4 regions of the Paenibacillus sp. FSL H7-0442 genome follow, and region 3 is predicted to be linked to each of the others. Evidence: riboswitches for the same ligand, from Rfam matches in the RefSeq annotation. Region 3 holds a riboswitch; each other region holds the start of a gene.
The links. A riboswitch is a leader RNA that binds a small molecule or an ion and turns the genes downstream of it on or off. The one in region 3 is predicted to bind cyclic di-AMP.

Region 1 (3,521 bases), 110 kb from region 3:
ACAGAGGCTGTGGGGCGCATCCCAGATAGCTATGAATTTTTTGAGATGGAAGCAGAAGATTGGGACAGGTTGGACCCGGCGGGACGTCAGGAAGTCAATGAAGCTTTGGCAGAAGACTTATTTTATGCACTGGGTACAGAGCCCACAATCACTGTAGGGAGTGGCGTTGTGATCTATGAGCCGGAGCAGCATCGTATCTATGTACTGATTGGGGACGAGGAGCTGACGTCAGTCCCTTTGATTTGAGGTCCGTCTTATGGATTTATCAACGGGGCCGTGGTAATATGTACACCAATATATCGTAGTTTTGGCCGTATTTAAGCGGTCGAAAGGCTTCCGTATAAACGGGGAGGAGTTCGTAACATGCCTTTTACACAAGAAGAGATTGAAGCACATCTGGAGAAACTGGAGGGCTGGGAGCTGGAGGAAGGACGTTGGATCGTTCGGAAATATAATTTTTCCAGTTTTATGAAAGGGATTGCATTCGTGGATGAAGTTGCCGCTATATCTGAAGCATTCAATCATCATCCATTTATTACGATTGATTACAAGACCGTGACGCTGCGTTTGACCTCTTGGGACGATGGCGGTATTATGGCCGTGGATATTAAGGAAGCCCAACAATATAATGAAGCTTTTGAAAAAATGCGTAGCAGTCATTGAGCTTGTAATGATCTGTCGTATGATGATAAAAGCGCCTTCGCTATACAACATCGTGGTTGTATGCCGAAGGCGCTTTTATCATAGTACCCGGGTTGGGTGCTCGGGACGATATACCATACAATAAAACGGTTTTTTGCCATCGGGGGTCTGTCGTTCATAGGTATCTGTAAGCTCAAATCCAGCCGCCTTGTAGGCCCGGATAGCGCGCTCATTCCAAGTGAGCACTTCTAGATCAATTTCATTCTTCGGGTTGCGTCGTTGGGCTTCCTCTGCAATGGCACGGACAAAATCAGAGCCTTTGCCATGTCCGCATCTGTCAGGATGCATGCCAAGGCCTAGCCGGGTCACACCGATCATAGGAAAATATTGAGCAAACCCCATCAGCTTGTTCTCTTCATCCAGTACGGCAACATATTGCTCTTGGCGAAGCGTGGGACTTCCAAATTCGACCTCAAGCGCCTTCATTTGTTCCCAGGGGAGCCAACCGTATATGTTATAAGGTGGATCATAGCGCCACTCACAGATTGCAGCCGCTTGATGCTCGTCCATCGGTACGATCCGATAGTTGGATATTGAGGCCGGCATGTGTTCCATCCTCCTTTTACAGTACTTCAATCATTAACAACAGATTGTAGACAAGTTGCAGGGGAATGGCAAGCGTGTTTATTTTATACCCAAGACGGGTATACATTCAATAAGAAGGAATTACTGCTCATATGCTCCCCCAGCGGTGACGGTAAAACCGACGATGTTTGCTAAAATTGAAACCTTTTGAGGTTTCAGTTCGTCAGTAATGATAATCATTGCTGATGTTGTGGACATAAAAAGCCGCAATTCGATTCCGGCAGAATCAAATTGCGGCTAGAGTTAGCTTGCTGTGCGTTAGTTATTCTACGTTGTCGTCATCAGGAATATCTGAAGCTACAGAATGGTAAGCGTCTGTGCTCATAATTCTTTTTGCACCGACATAGCGGTTAGCGTAATAATTTTCGTTCAGTGAGCTAACTACTACACCACGTGAAGTCGAGGAGTGGGCAAATTTCCCTTCACCTACGAAGATACCTACATGGGAAATGCCTCTTCCTGTGGTGTTGAAGAACACCAGGTCCCCAGGTCTCATTTCATCGCGGGATACAGAAGATCCCATTTTGAATTGTGATCCAGATTGATGCGGAAGTTTAATTCCCAGTTTGTTGAATACATACATTGTGAAGCCGGAGCAATCGAATCCCTCGAGTGTAGTGCCTCCGCTTCTGTAGTTCGTTCCTTTGGCATCTTGGATGACCTGGTCCATCTTGGAGTCTGCAAATGCACTGCCGCCACCGAATGTAAAAGATGTAAAGGCAATGGCAAGACTCATAGCTGCGATCGTTAGCTTCTTCTTCAAAAAAAATATACCCCTTCCAATGCCTGCGAGGTTAGCTTAAGGATTCGGTAGAAGGTTCCCCTATGACCACTCTGTTGCGAGATCAATTCACCCAAACTGGTTCCCCCGCTTCCTAGGTGCCAGGAATTAGGCTTTACTTAAGATGTGCACCTTGGAGAGCAGTATTCACAATAACGATATTTTTGAGATAAAGGTTACAATAAAGATTACAAAGTTGTTACTATCAGTTCACTGCGATTATTGTAACAAAGTCGGCTGGCTTTGGCAAATGTTTCATTGCAAAAAGTTACAAAAAAAATCTGCTCCTAATGTCCCAGGAACAGATCTTGTTAACAGTATTCAGTTATGTGCCGTTTGCGCGGTTATGCATAAAGTTTTTTCGACAGACGGAAATGAAGTGATTAACATAAAGGAAGGGCTTAGCTTCTACTGGAGATATCGGTATGCCATAGTCTGTACTGCGAACTGATATGCCACAGCCTGACCAGACTAGTAACAAAATGATACGATTGTTGGAGAATGAGCGCGAGCATGCCAGTCCAAATCATCGCCACGGTGCCAAATAGACCGAAGACCAGCAGCACACAAGCACCGAGCAAAAGGGATATACCGACAGCTGGGAGAAGCTGGCGAAAGAAGGCGAGCAGGGACGATAGTATGGCGTGACCACCGACAGTGCCTAGTTGCATATACAGGATGCACTGCCGAATGAACCATCCGTATGCCATCCATCCCATGGCATAGGGCAACAAGTGCAGCAGGTAAGAGGGAGATTGAAGCGTACCTGCTACAATAGGGTAGAGTCTCGGTACTACCCAAAAGGCGGGAATCAGCAGCAGTCCCAACTCGATGATGTAATACAACAGCGACGACATGCCATGGCGTTTCATACCTTTGAAAAAGGACAGGCTTTGCGGCTCAGTCGCATCGGTATGCAGGCTTTGATATATTCCGGCTCTAATGAAGGGAGTGATCAGTATGCGTAGTACAGTCGCCCCTAGTAGTATCCACAAATACACATGTACTTCCCGGCTGTCCATCAGAGCAATCTGGCTCTCCATCCAAAACAAGGTCTGTCCCAGCTCGTTTTGACCCTGATCAGGATAACGGAGCAGTAGCGGGATAACGGCAGATTGTACCAGCCGATAGAGAAACACCCCCCACAGTAATCGATACAGAAACAAAATGATAACGATATAAAATCGTATGCGCACCAGCGCCCAGCCCTCTTTTATAACAGTCCGCATCTATAGACACCTCACCATGACAGACTTCCAAGCAGTGTCTCCAACAGCTTGGTTACACTTATACTCCAACGGGTTTGTTGCTTTTCGTCCAATTCGGCTTTTAGGGTATTGTTAATATGCTTGTTCTCCAGTGCAATGGTATATAGGGGATCAAGGGTTACATAGGAAACGGGAGAAGTACTTTTGATCCGAAAAGTTGTGCTTTTGCCCGCACCGTCCCAAGC
Region 2 (3,521 bases), 1.2 Mb from region 3:
CATGACGAAGGTAACACCAATCTGGAAAACCATAAGAAATATAAGCATGCCCTTACCGCCTGCTTCTGCTTGCAATAAAGGCAGCATGTTCATGGTCCCAGCTATACTAGCAATAAAGTATATAACGGATAGAACAATGCCGCGTACAAATGAAGTATGTCGTCGGGTGAGTGATGCATACACAATGGCAAGTACACCCAGCACAAAGCTAAATAGGGCATAACCCGCATAGGTCATCCAATTCGCCCAAAATGTTTGCTTTTCGATATAATCGGTATAGGATGACGGGGCCGAAAAGCTTTGAGTGAAGGAGCGAACATCACCGTCTTCAAAAGTAAAAGCCAGTGTAAGTACCGAGGCGCCGATTTTTTTATCGTCCACGGTATACTTTAATCCGCCTTCTTGTTCAGTGGTCGCGAGCTTCAAGTCCGACGGCTTAAAGCCAAAGCGCTTCACCCATACAGCGGCCGCCTGCTCCTTGGCTTCAAGCGTCATGCCGTCCTCAGCCACACGTACAAGCCTGTTACGTGCTTGTTCATCCGTAGAAATATCAGCCTGCGTGTAATTGGTGCTGGAGGTGATCCGTTTAAAACTAACGACCTTCCCAGTGGATAAATCTACATGAATTTGCAGCTTGCTCTTCGCTGAGGATTCAGGCAGATCGACCCGAAAGGTTTCGTAAGGGTAATTTTTCTTCCATGTACGGTCGTACTGTTGAAGCAGTTTTTCTCTAGATAAATAACCGTACAAATCTGTTTCGGCCTGATAGGTCACGACAGGCTCCTCTGGCTGTGATTCAGTATAGCCCAGCTCGGAGCGGGCGAAGTCCAATGCGTGTATGACCGCTTCTTGTTTGCTGATGACCTTTGCGTTCATTACTGATTCTGGACTTGGATTGCTAAGCGAGGGAATAAGCAATTGAAAGATAAAAAAGCAAATCAGGCCAATCCCGCCCAGCAAGCCTAATTTTTTGAAGTTGGCCGTGAGCACGACCGGTTTCCCGATAGGATTCATGAGTTTCCTCCTTAATCTGTAAATAAGAACATCCATTAAAGATATCATACTGCACAGGTTCCCGCCAACAGACCAGCGATATTCATGAAAATAGAGTGAAAGCACTTTAAAGTTCCAATAAAATAAGATAAGCTGCGATTAAACGATGCCCATTCGCAAAATAAAGCCAATTTCACGTTTTTTCGACGAAATCGGTTTTGTGATCTGGATATAGAAGGATTATAATCTTGAGGCAATGCCTATAAAATACATAGGTAATGATATACAGTTGAGCCGAATTTCTATGGGAAAACGGGGGAACCATGTTACTGGGGTGAATTTTACAGCCGATCACTGGTGGATCGGAAGTGTAAATAGGGCATACTGTGCTGCCCGAATCCGTCAGCTAACCTCGTAGGCTATGAGCAGGAACCAAGTCAGGCACTCGGTTTTCCGGTGTCTTTTTTTGTGCGTATAAAAGTGTTTGGATTGGTTAGATAGACCGCTGCGGGTGCAGATTATTCTTCCGATTGCTGTTATCCCCGGATTTTTTGATTGTATACCCCCTTTAATGGTTAAAATCCGGAGATAAAGGCAAACGCTTCGCTTCTTCAGAACAATTCTGCCCCCTTCGCTACTGCCCGCCAATAGCACAGGGGACCGAGTAGTGCTTGACATGCATTCTTCCTGTATTCAGGGAATGCTAATTATAGTTAACTAAGGTTTGGAAAAATCAAAAAATTCAGGGGCAACGACGATCGGAAGATCAAATGGAACGCGTAGCGAGCTTACACCGTATTAAATCACTGTTTTTATAGTTTTAAGGATTAGGAGAGAAGTGATGAATAGATGAATCCCAATGCAAGCTGGCTCCGGCTTTCTCCACCGCAGATATTCGTTGCGGGCTTTGCCATTATCATTCTAATAGGTAGTTTATTGTTAATGCTGCCGATCTCCAATACAACAGGAAAGCCACTTGCGTTTGTAGACGCTTTGTTTACTGCCGCTTCCGCGACCTGTGTTACAGGGCTTGTCGTAAAGGATACGGGGACCTTTTTTACAACCTTTGGTCAAGTTGTTATCGTGGCGCTCATTCAGATCGGCGGTCTGGGCTTTATGACCATGGCTACCTTAATCGCGCTGGTGTTCAAACGTCGGATTTCCTTGCGGGAGCGCCTCATTTTACAGGAAGCGATGAATCAGACCTCTGTCGAAGGAATTGTCGGATTGATCCGTAAGGTGCTGTTGTACTCGCTGGTCATTGAGGGCATATGTGCTGTAATATTTGCGATTCGCTGGTCGTTTGATATGCCTGTAGGCAGGGCGATTTATTTTGGGATTTGGCATGCCATCTCCATGTTTAACAATGCTGGTTTTGACTTATTCGGGCACTTTCGCAGCCTAACAGGTTATGTATATGATCCGATTGTTAATTTTACAGCCATGTTTTTGATTATTTCAGGCGGCATTGGTTTTGTAGTGATGTCAGACCTGGCAGAATATCGCAAGCGTAAGAGACTGTCCTTGCATACCAAGGTGGTACTCAGCATGACGGGCGCTCTGATTGTAGTCGGCACGCTCGTGATTTTTGTGTTTGAGTTTACGAATCCAAAGACTCTTGGCTCGCTTGATTGGGGTGGTAAACTGCTGGGATCTTTATTCCAGTCTGTTACTCCCCGTACCGCAGGTGCCAATACACTGGACATTGCAGGCTTGCGGCAGGCTACGCAGTTTTTTATCATCATACTCATGTTTATCGGGGCTTCTCCTGGCTCCACTGGAGGCGGGATTAAGACCACAACATTCGCGCTGCTCATTGGAGCAGTGATTTCGATGCTGCGGGGGCGGGAAGATATTGTGCTGTTCAGGTATCGACTTGCGCAGGGACGAATTTACAAGGCTTTGACCATTACACTGCTGGGGCTGCTGTTCGTGATCGGGGTGACGATGATTTTGTCAGCAACCGAAGATCATCATTTTCTGATGATCTTGTTCGAGACGGTGTCTGCGTTTGGTACGGTGGGGCTGTCGATGGGGCTTACACCTGATTTGACAGTCATAGGCAAGCTGGTGATTACCCTGACGATGTTTGCAGGTAGACTGGGGCCACTCACGCTAGCTTATGCACTGGGGCCGAAAAAGGGTAAAGAATTATATCGTCATCCGGAAGGTAAAATGATTATAGGATAAGGGAGTTTTCGAGTAGACATGAAAACGCAGCAGTTTGTAGTTATTGGCTTGGGGCGGTTTGGCTCAAGCCTAGCTTTGCAATTGGTGGATATGGGGTGCGAGGTGCTAGGCATTGACCGGAATGAGGATGTTGTGGACAGTATGAGTGAGATGTTGACACATACTGTCGTGGCGGACGCTACCGATGAAGACTCATTGCGATCACTGGGCATCCGTAATTTCGATTGTGGCATTGTTGCTATTGGTGATGACATCCAGGTAAGCATCCTGACCGCCATTTTGCTGAAGGAGCTGGGTGTGAAAAAGGTCGTAGCCAAAGCCATATCTGTGCTGCACGG
Region 3 (3,521 bases):
GGTCCGCCCACTCAATCAGCGGGTCGGCGCCTTCTACTGTCGTATGAACCCGTGCGAGAGCGTGTCTGATCGCTTCCGGTGAGGCATTCTCCACACCAATATCTCCTTTGCGCGTCGCTTCTGCCTCGGGTATAAAGGCCTGCTTGCAGCCGGGTACCTTGGAAGCGATAATCTTACGGATGCGCTCCCCTGCATGATCGGGATCGGTTAAAATGATGACCCCCCGCCGCTCCTGCGCCAATGCAATTTTACGCAGCGTCATTTTATTAATGGCTGAGCCGCCAGTTTCTATCGTATCCGCTTCAACAGCGCGGCGAATGGCCACCGTATCATCCCGGCCCTCTACCACGATCACTTCCTTGATCATTTGCATTTCCCTCCACTGCTACACAGCAAGCTATATTTATCTTTCCCTGCTTTTGAAAACAAAATAAGAAGAGGATATCCTCTTCTTAGCATGGCATAACTATGTTGTTAATACTATCGCATTGCCCTCAACATACACAACCTGTTTTAGTTGATTTCAGGCTTTACCGGTCCGATAACATATACGGTTTTACCGTGCTTACGACCAAATTGGTTGGCTCGGCTCAAACTCTCATAATACACATCGATTTTGTGGCCTTTAATCGCGCCACCGGTATCCTCCGCACGGCGGAAGCCCACCCCTTCGATATACACCCACCAGCCGATTGGAATTATACTCGGATCGACAGCGATGGTACGACCTTCCGTCACGCGCGTGCCGGATGCAGTACGTGTACCGATACCTGGCTCCTGTGAGGAATACGCCGTCATGGAGACATTTTGTAAAACTTTGCTATATTTAAAATTGACGCCTGCTTTACGGACAGCACTGCCCGAACTAACCGTTGTTGTCTTAACCGCATCATTGGGACCGACGGAAGCAGCAAGAACGACCGGCTTTTTCTTCGTTCCTACCGCAATAACCTTATCCACACGGTTCTGTGCAACTTCCTTGTTAACCAGCTGTTTGGATACCAACTTTCCATCATGATATACCTTTTGAACGTGCTGGACTACCACACCCGATTTGCCGCTTTGAATGACCCGATTATCGCCTTTATAAAGACTTGGATCGGCCGTTTTGATGACCTGATAAGGCACCTGTTTTTTCTGTTCGACCTGCTGTTTCTTCACACGGACGATTTTTATGTCCATGTTAGACGAAACAGAGGCATCCAACGCAGGATAAACTTTATCCGTTGACGATAATTTATAGCCCGAGGTACGAATGGCACCTTCTACTGTATTTTCTGTTGTGTACAGCTTTTTCGTCTCATTGCCTGAAGATACTTTAACTTGATTGGCACGTTTAATGACTACGCGGTCCCCATCCTGTACTGCTCCATTTAGCGGCATAGAAATTGTATCATGCGGCTGAAGTGAAATGGAATGCTCGCTCAGCAAATCTTGAAGCTTGGATTCCCGGGTTTCTACCGCAGATGCCTTGCCATCAATGACAAAAAAGACTTGTTTTTTAGATTGCGTGTACATCAGAATTGAAATCATAATCGTTAGCGCGATTAGAAAAATAGCAACCAAAGCAGCCTGGCGCACATTCTCTTGCTTCCAACGCAATACGTAAGACATGCTGGATGAGCGTGACTCATGGGTCTCCTCTTTTTGGAAAATGCCCATTTCCTCCGTCCTCCTTACATAGCCCGCCGTCTGGAGTAAGACATAGTTGAGATTTGACGTGACTATAACAGATTTTCTACAAGACAAGCCCAAACTGCGACTGTCCTGCACCATGTACCCGTCTTCGCGGCATGCTGTCCTCCCCTGTTTAACCACAGTATGATGACAGATTTTCTTTTATTCACAACAAAAAAAGCCAAAGAAAGAGACTAGAGAGCTCTTTCGTGGCTTCCGGCATGTGTGAATATGCGGGAAAACTCATGCACGAGATGGCTTCTCTCTTGTTACGCTTACGGGGTTAGCTGTCGGGTTCGGACGTAGAGAGTCGCCCTAGCTTGGGTCAACCGCTCATGGCGGTCGCCTTCACATTCACCCCGAAGACCCAGAAAGAAATCGAAATACGGCTCCTCTACCTGTTCAATCCCATCTGGGAAAAGAATTTAGGTCGAGCCGGCTGGCGGAAGAGACGTTCCCTTCTTGCACATAAGCCGGACGTACTGTAAGCCATATCGGTTCCCCCGTTCCCTGTAAAAGGGACTCAGCGAGACTGGTTCATGAAATGACTTGTTGATGTTTACATTCAAACAACAATTCACTGAAAAGATGATATCCTGTTTCCATGCATGTTGTAAAGCAGGTTTCAAGTACATTTTTCAAAATATTCGGTTAAAATATTGTAATATTCTCGAGTTTCCTGCAACAAATTCATGATTAGCTTCGTCTATCTCTTTATTTTGATCGATTTCTTCGCTTTTTTATTGAATGTCAAATCGTTCCAAGGCATTTTGGGTCGTTATTGACACTAATTCCTCCACTGTAATCCCCTTGATTTGGGCTGCAGCCTCTGCTACCAGTCTCACATGCGCAGACTCATTTCGCTTCCCGCGAAACGGATGCGGCGTCAGGTAGGGCGCGTCCGTTTCAATGAGCAGACGGTCCAGTGGCACCTGTGCGAGCACCTCTTTTGGCTGCTTGGCATTTTTAAACGTTATTGGACCACCGAAGGAAAGGTGAAATCCCATATCCAGCACCATTTGGGCTGTCTCCCAGCTCCCAGAAAAGGAGTGCATGACTCCGCCAATCTCACTCGCTTTTTCCTCACGCAAAATCCTAACAATATCTTCATGGGCATCCCGGTTATGAATAACAATGGGCATTTTGAGCTCACGAGCCAGACCAATTTGATTTCGAAACACCCGATGCTGAATATCCTTCGGTGATGTATCCCAATAATAATCCAGACCGATCTCTCCGATGGCTACGACCTTCTTATGACTACATAACGATGCAATCCATTCTAAATCGCCCTCTTGCATTGTAATCGCATCCTGTGGGTGCCATCCAACTGCCGCATAAATAAAATCATACGTCTCGGCCAATTTCATGGTGGATGGAATGGTCTCACGATTAAATCCGATATTGATCATCCGCGTTACTCCTGATTCGACAGCACGTGCTATAACTTCTTCACGATCTTCGTCAAATTGTGGCGCATCCAAGTGAGTATGAGTGTCGAATAAATCCAAGGTTTACATCTCCTTTTTTTACTTACATTTCTATATAGTTGTCTATTCTTTGACAAAATAATTCCTTATTTCGGCAGGAAGCCTGTCTTTTACCGCGTTCAATTTATTCTGGGGAAAATACATATGATATTTTCCTCGGTGGATACCACTTATGGAGCGCACAATTTCCGAAACTTCGGAAATTTCACTCACCTCGCCCTGACGTCCAAGCAGTAAAATCTGGTTGTCCGTCGAGCCACCCTGCCGAAACACATCATAAGGAAGATCCGTCGGAAAATCAATTTCAAAATCATATTCAGGGTGCAAACCAGCCTCTTCCAAAGCTTTCCGAAT
Region 4 (3,521 bases), 2.7 Mb from region 3:
TTGTCTCTGAATAGCTCGGCATATCTGGCTGAAATTTTCCGTGCAGGTATCCAGGCAGTAGACCGTGGACAGATGGAGGCTGCACGCTCATTGGGTATGGGACGAGGCAAAGCTATGCGTCACGTCATTTTGCCGCAAGCGTTTAAATCTATTTTACCTGCTATCGGTAATGAGTTTATTACAATTATTAAAGAATCCTCCATTATTTCGACTATTGGTATGGTGGATATTATGTATCAAGCCCAGGTCATTAAGAATATTACCTATGAAGGATTAAGTCCGTTCATAATCACAGCCGCTATTTATTTTGTAATGACATTCAGCTTGTCTAAGCTGCTTGGTTTATGGGAAAGGAAGTTGAGAGCCAGTGATCACCGTTAAACAATTGCGTAAATCGTTCGGCAAGAATGAGATTTTAAAAGGCATTGATATAGATATCGCCAAAGGAGAAGTTGTCGTTATCATCGGTCCCAGCGGTTCGGGGAAGAGTACGTTTTTGCGTTGTATGAATCTGTTAGAACAGCCGACGGATGGGGAGATTTTATTTGAGGGCGAGCCGATTACAGCTCGTGGTCATAATATTAATGTAACCCGGGAAAAAATGGGGATGGTGTTCCAGCATTTTAATCTGTTCCCACACAAAACAGTGTTGCAGAACCTGACGCTTGCACCGACGCAGGTTAGAAAACAGTCAGGTAAGGAAGCGGAAAAAATTGCATTAGAACTCCTGCGTACCGTGGGGCTCGAGGATAAGAAGAATACCTATCCGAACCAGCTATCCGGTGGTCAGAAGCAACGTATTGCGATTGCGCGTGCTTTGGCCATGCAGCCGCACGTAATGCTGTTCGATGAGCCGACTTCTGCATTGGACCCTGAAATGGTTGGAGAGGTTCTGGATGTAATGAAGAAGCTCGCCGAAGGCGGTATGACAATGGTAATTGTAACGCATGAAATGGGCTTTGCCCGCGAGGTAGGCGATCGAATTATCTTTATGGATAACGGTCAAATTGTGGAGCAGGGTGCACCAGACCAGGTATTTGGCACTCCAAGCCATGATCGCACTCGTGATTTTCTTGCCAAAGTATTGTAAGAAAGTACTGATCTAATCATAAAAGAGCTCTCCGTTGACGGAGGGCTTTTCTTTTTTTGTCACCATTTCCCCATACTTTCGTAACAAATATAGATTTCTTGATGACAAAATTGTAACGAGTGTAGTATGATGTTCAGGGTTCCCAACATTTTCATGCGGATAAGGTTACAAAATTGTGATATTATGCAGTAAGCCAAAACTTACCGGGACAGCATGCGGTTAGACAAGCGCTGAAATGCTGGCCCAAACTATGGGAAGTGCGGGGGACGTAACAACGGCAGCCATTCCGATACGTCATAAGACGATGAGGAATATGCCTAGGGGTGAATTGCACGAGCATAGGGCTTCTCCTGAGTCCGAATCCGACAGCTAACTTCGCAGGCATAAAAGAGGAGGTACATATCTTTGAAACATTTAAAACATATTGGTAAAACGATGAAAATTGCGGTGCTTGCCGCAGCTATTGCAGGGTTGGCACAGACAGCTGGAATAGCGGATGCTGCCTCGCTTCACACTGCCAAAGAGGGCGATACCTTCTTTTTGCTTGCTCAGCGTTATGGAGTATCGGTAGACGAGCTAACAAAGGCTAACCCAAACATTGCTTCCAGCAATATATATGCAGGTCTGCAAATTAAGGTGCCTGGCGAAAAAAGTGTAAAGGCAGCTTCGGAATCGAAGCCGCAGCTTCTTACGGAGAAAGCAGCAGCGAATGAGGCGCCAACGATTGAAGCTTGGGGTAAAACATTCAACTATAGCAAAATAGTTGACGTTAAGGCTTCAGCGTATTCTGCCGCAGCCGATGAGAATGGTAAATGGGGCGCAGTGGACTACTACGGCAATCCGCTTAAACTAGGTACAATTGCGGTAGATCCTAACGTCATTCCGATGGGCACGAAAGTACTGGTTACAGGCTACTCCCATCCAGGTTTGCCGGATCATTCTTTTGTAGCTGTCGCTCGCGATCAGGGCAGCGCCATTACAGGAAAGCGGATTGATATCTTTATTCCAGGCAACAAATCATTTGTGAACGACTTTGGATTTCAAAATGTGAAGCTGTACGTTATTGATAAATAGCATTGTACGTATATACAGTTTAATTAAACATAATATATATTATGTAAACATAACGCCTATATCCGTATATATCTAGGTCGGACTCTTATCAGGTCCTATCCGTAAAAAGGCTGTCTTGACGAGCAGAATACTTCTGCTGGTAAGACAGCCTTTTTACGTTGCTTTAGCTTGGACCTCAATTATAAACATACTGTTATTTTCGTTCCGATGTGTGGAGTAGCCGGGGGACTGTCACAAATTTGTAGCCCTTAGCTTTTAGAGAGTGAATTAGACCCGGCAAAGCTTGGATAGTGCCTTGCAAGTTGGAACTTTGACCTCCACCAGCGTGCATTAAAATAATAGAGCCAGGCCCTGTAGCTGGAATCACATTTCGCTGAATTTGTGTTTTACTTAGTCCCTTCCAGTCGAGAGAGTCTACATTCCAGTTGACAATCATGTAGCCATGACTACGTGCCCACTTTATTTGAGGCTCTGTAATTTCACCGTAGGGTGGACGAATCAACTTGGGGCGAAAACCTGCGCTGGCTTGTAAAATACGTTCTGTTTTTGTAATCTGGTTGCGAAAGCGTTCTGGTGTAGCCTTCCTAAAATCCGGATGAGTATAGGAATGATTTCCTATAGCATGGCCTTCACGGATAATACGACGTATAATCCCCGGATGCTTTTCCGCACGGTGACCGACGATGAAAAAGGTGGCTTTGATGCCGTTGGCGTGTAATACGTCCAAAACCTGCGGCGTATACCTAGAATCGGGCACATCATCAAAGGTTAAGGCAATTTGGCGGGTGTGTGGGCCGCACATTTTAAAAATGTCCGCATGTTTTTTACGCAACATTGCTAATGTAGGAGTAGCTCGATCTGTACTCAGATGTACAGAAGAAGCAACAGCTGCTTCCTTGGGATGGGGCGTTCCGATCTTGGGAGGCGCATCCGCGTGAACGGGTAAACTTGAAAATGCTAGTAACAGTGCCAAGCATGGCAACACTCCCCTGTACGGCATATGTATCCCCCCTTTTCGTGCAGTGGTACCTAGTGGTGCTCTCGACTATTATGTACCTGTCCTATTAAAAATATGCTGGTTACCAAGTTAGGCTCATAAACGTCTGGAAAGAAGTTCGCGATGAAATGATTATCAATGAAGATGATGGAGCTAAACGTACATATTCTCTTAAACATGACCGAAAACAAGAGCATTTTCGCAAGTTTTAGCCTTACAACGGATTCGGTATCCCGTGACAGCTGGTGTATAATGGGGTTGCAATTCATAATTATACAGACATGGAATTGAAGGAAGGAAGGATAAAAGTGACCGACTTGTTTACTCCTTATCAATTAAAGGGGCTTTCTTTAAAAAATC

Region 1: it holds a riboswitch for cyclic di-AMP, as region 3 does, so the genes downstream of both, MHH57_RS00540 (C40 family peptidase) here and MHH57_RS00140 (3D domain-containing protein) in region 3, are expected to answer to the same signal.
Region 2: it holds a riboswitch for cyclic di-AMP, as region 3 does, so the genes downstream of both, MHH57_RS20105 (TrkH family potassium uptake protein) here and MHH57_RS00140 (3D domain-containing protein) in region 3, are expected to answer to the same signal.
Region 4: it holds a riboswitch for cyclic di-AMP, as region 3 does, so the genes downstream of both, MHH57_RS13305 (3D domain-containing protein) here and MHH57_RS00140 (3D domain-containing protein) in region 3, are expected to answer to the same signal.

The regions. Positions count from the first base shown of each region.
Region 1 covers NZ_CP151963.1:133,975-137,495, forward strand. The annotation lists gene MHH57_RS00525 (hypothetical protein) at 1-246, shown strand, start outside; gene MHH57_RS00530 (4a-hydroxytetrahydrobiopterin dehydratase) at 364-663, shown strand; gene MHH57_RS00535 (GNAT family N-acetyltransferase) at 742-1,248, opposite strand; gene MHH57_RS00540 (C40 family peptidase) at 1,550-2,050, opposite strand; cyclic di-AMP (ydaO/yuaA leader) riboswitch at 2,056-2,193, opposite strand; gene MHH57_RS00545 (hypothetical protein) at 2,470-3,297, opposite strand; gene MHH57_RS00550 (M1 family metallopeptidase) at 3,309-3,521, opposite strand, start outside.
Region 2 covers NZ_CP151963.1:4,559,246-4,562,766, reverse strand. The annotation lists gene MHH57_RS20110 (type II CAAX endopeptidase family protein) at 1-1,014, opposite strand, end outside; cyclic di-AMP (ydaO/yuaA leader) riboswitch at 1,276-1,429, shown strand; gene MHH57_RS20105 (TrkH family potassium uptake protein) at 1,843-3,183, shown strand; gene MHH57_RS20100 (TrkA family potassium uptake protein) at 3,202-3,521, shown strand, end outside.
Region 3 covers NZ_CP151963.1:28,661-32,181, reverse strand. The annotation lists gene rnmV (ribonuclease M5) at 1-367, opposite strand, end outside; gene MHH57_RS00140 (3D domain-containing protein) at 514-1,662, opposite strand; cyclic di-AMP (ydaO/yuaA leader) riboswitch at 1,934-2,216, opposite strand; gene MHH57_RS00135 (TatD family hydrolase) at 2,418-3,188, opposite strand; gene MHH57_RS00130 (HD domain-containing protein) at 3,231-3,521, opposite strand, start outside.
Region 4 covers NZ_CP151963.1:3,072,051-3,075,571, reverse strand. The annotation lists gene MHH57_RS13315 (ABC transporter substrate-binding protein/permease) at 1-381, shown strand, start outside; gene MHH57_RS13310 (amino acid ABC transporter ATP-binding protein) at 368-1,090, shown strand; cyclic di-AMP (ydaO/yuaA leader) riboswitch at 1,321-1,489, shown strand; gene MHH57_RS13305 (3D domain-containing protein) at 1,496-2,164, shown strand; gene MHH57_RS13300 (polysaccharide deacetylase family protein) at 2,358-3,164, opposite strand; gene MHH57_RS13295 (NADH:flavin oxidoreductase/NADH oxidase) at 3,470-3,521, shown strand, end outside.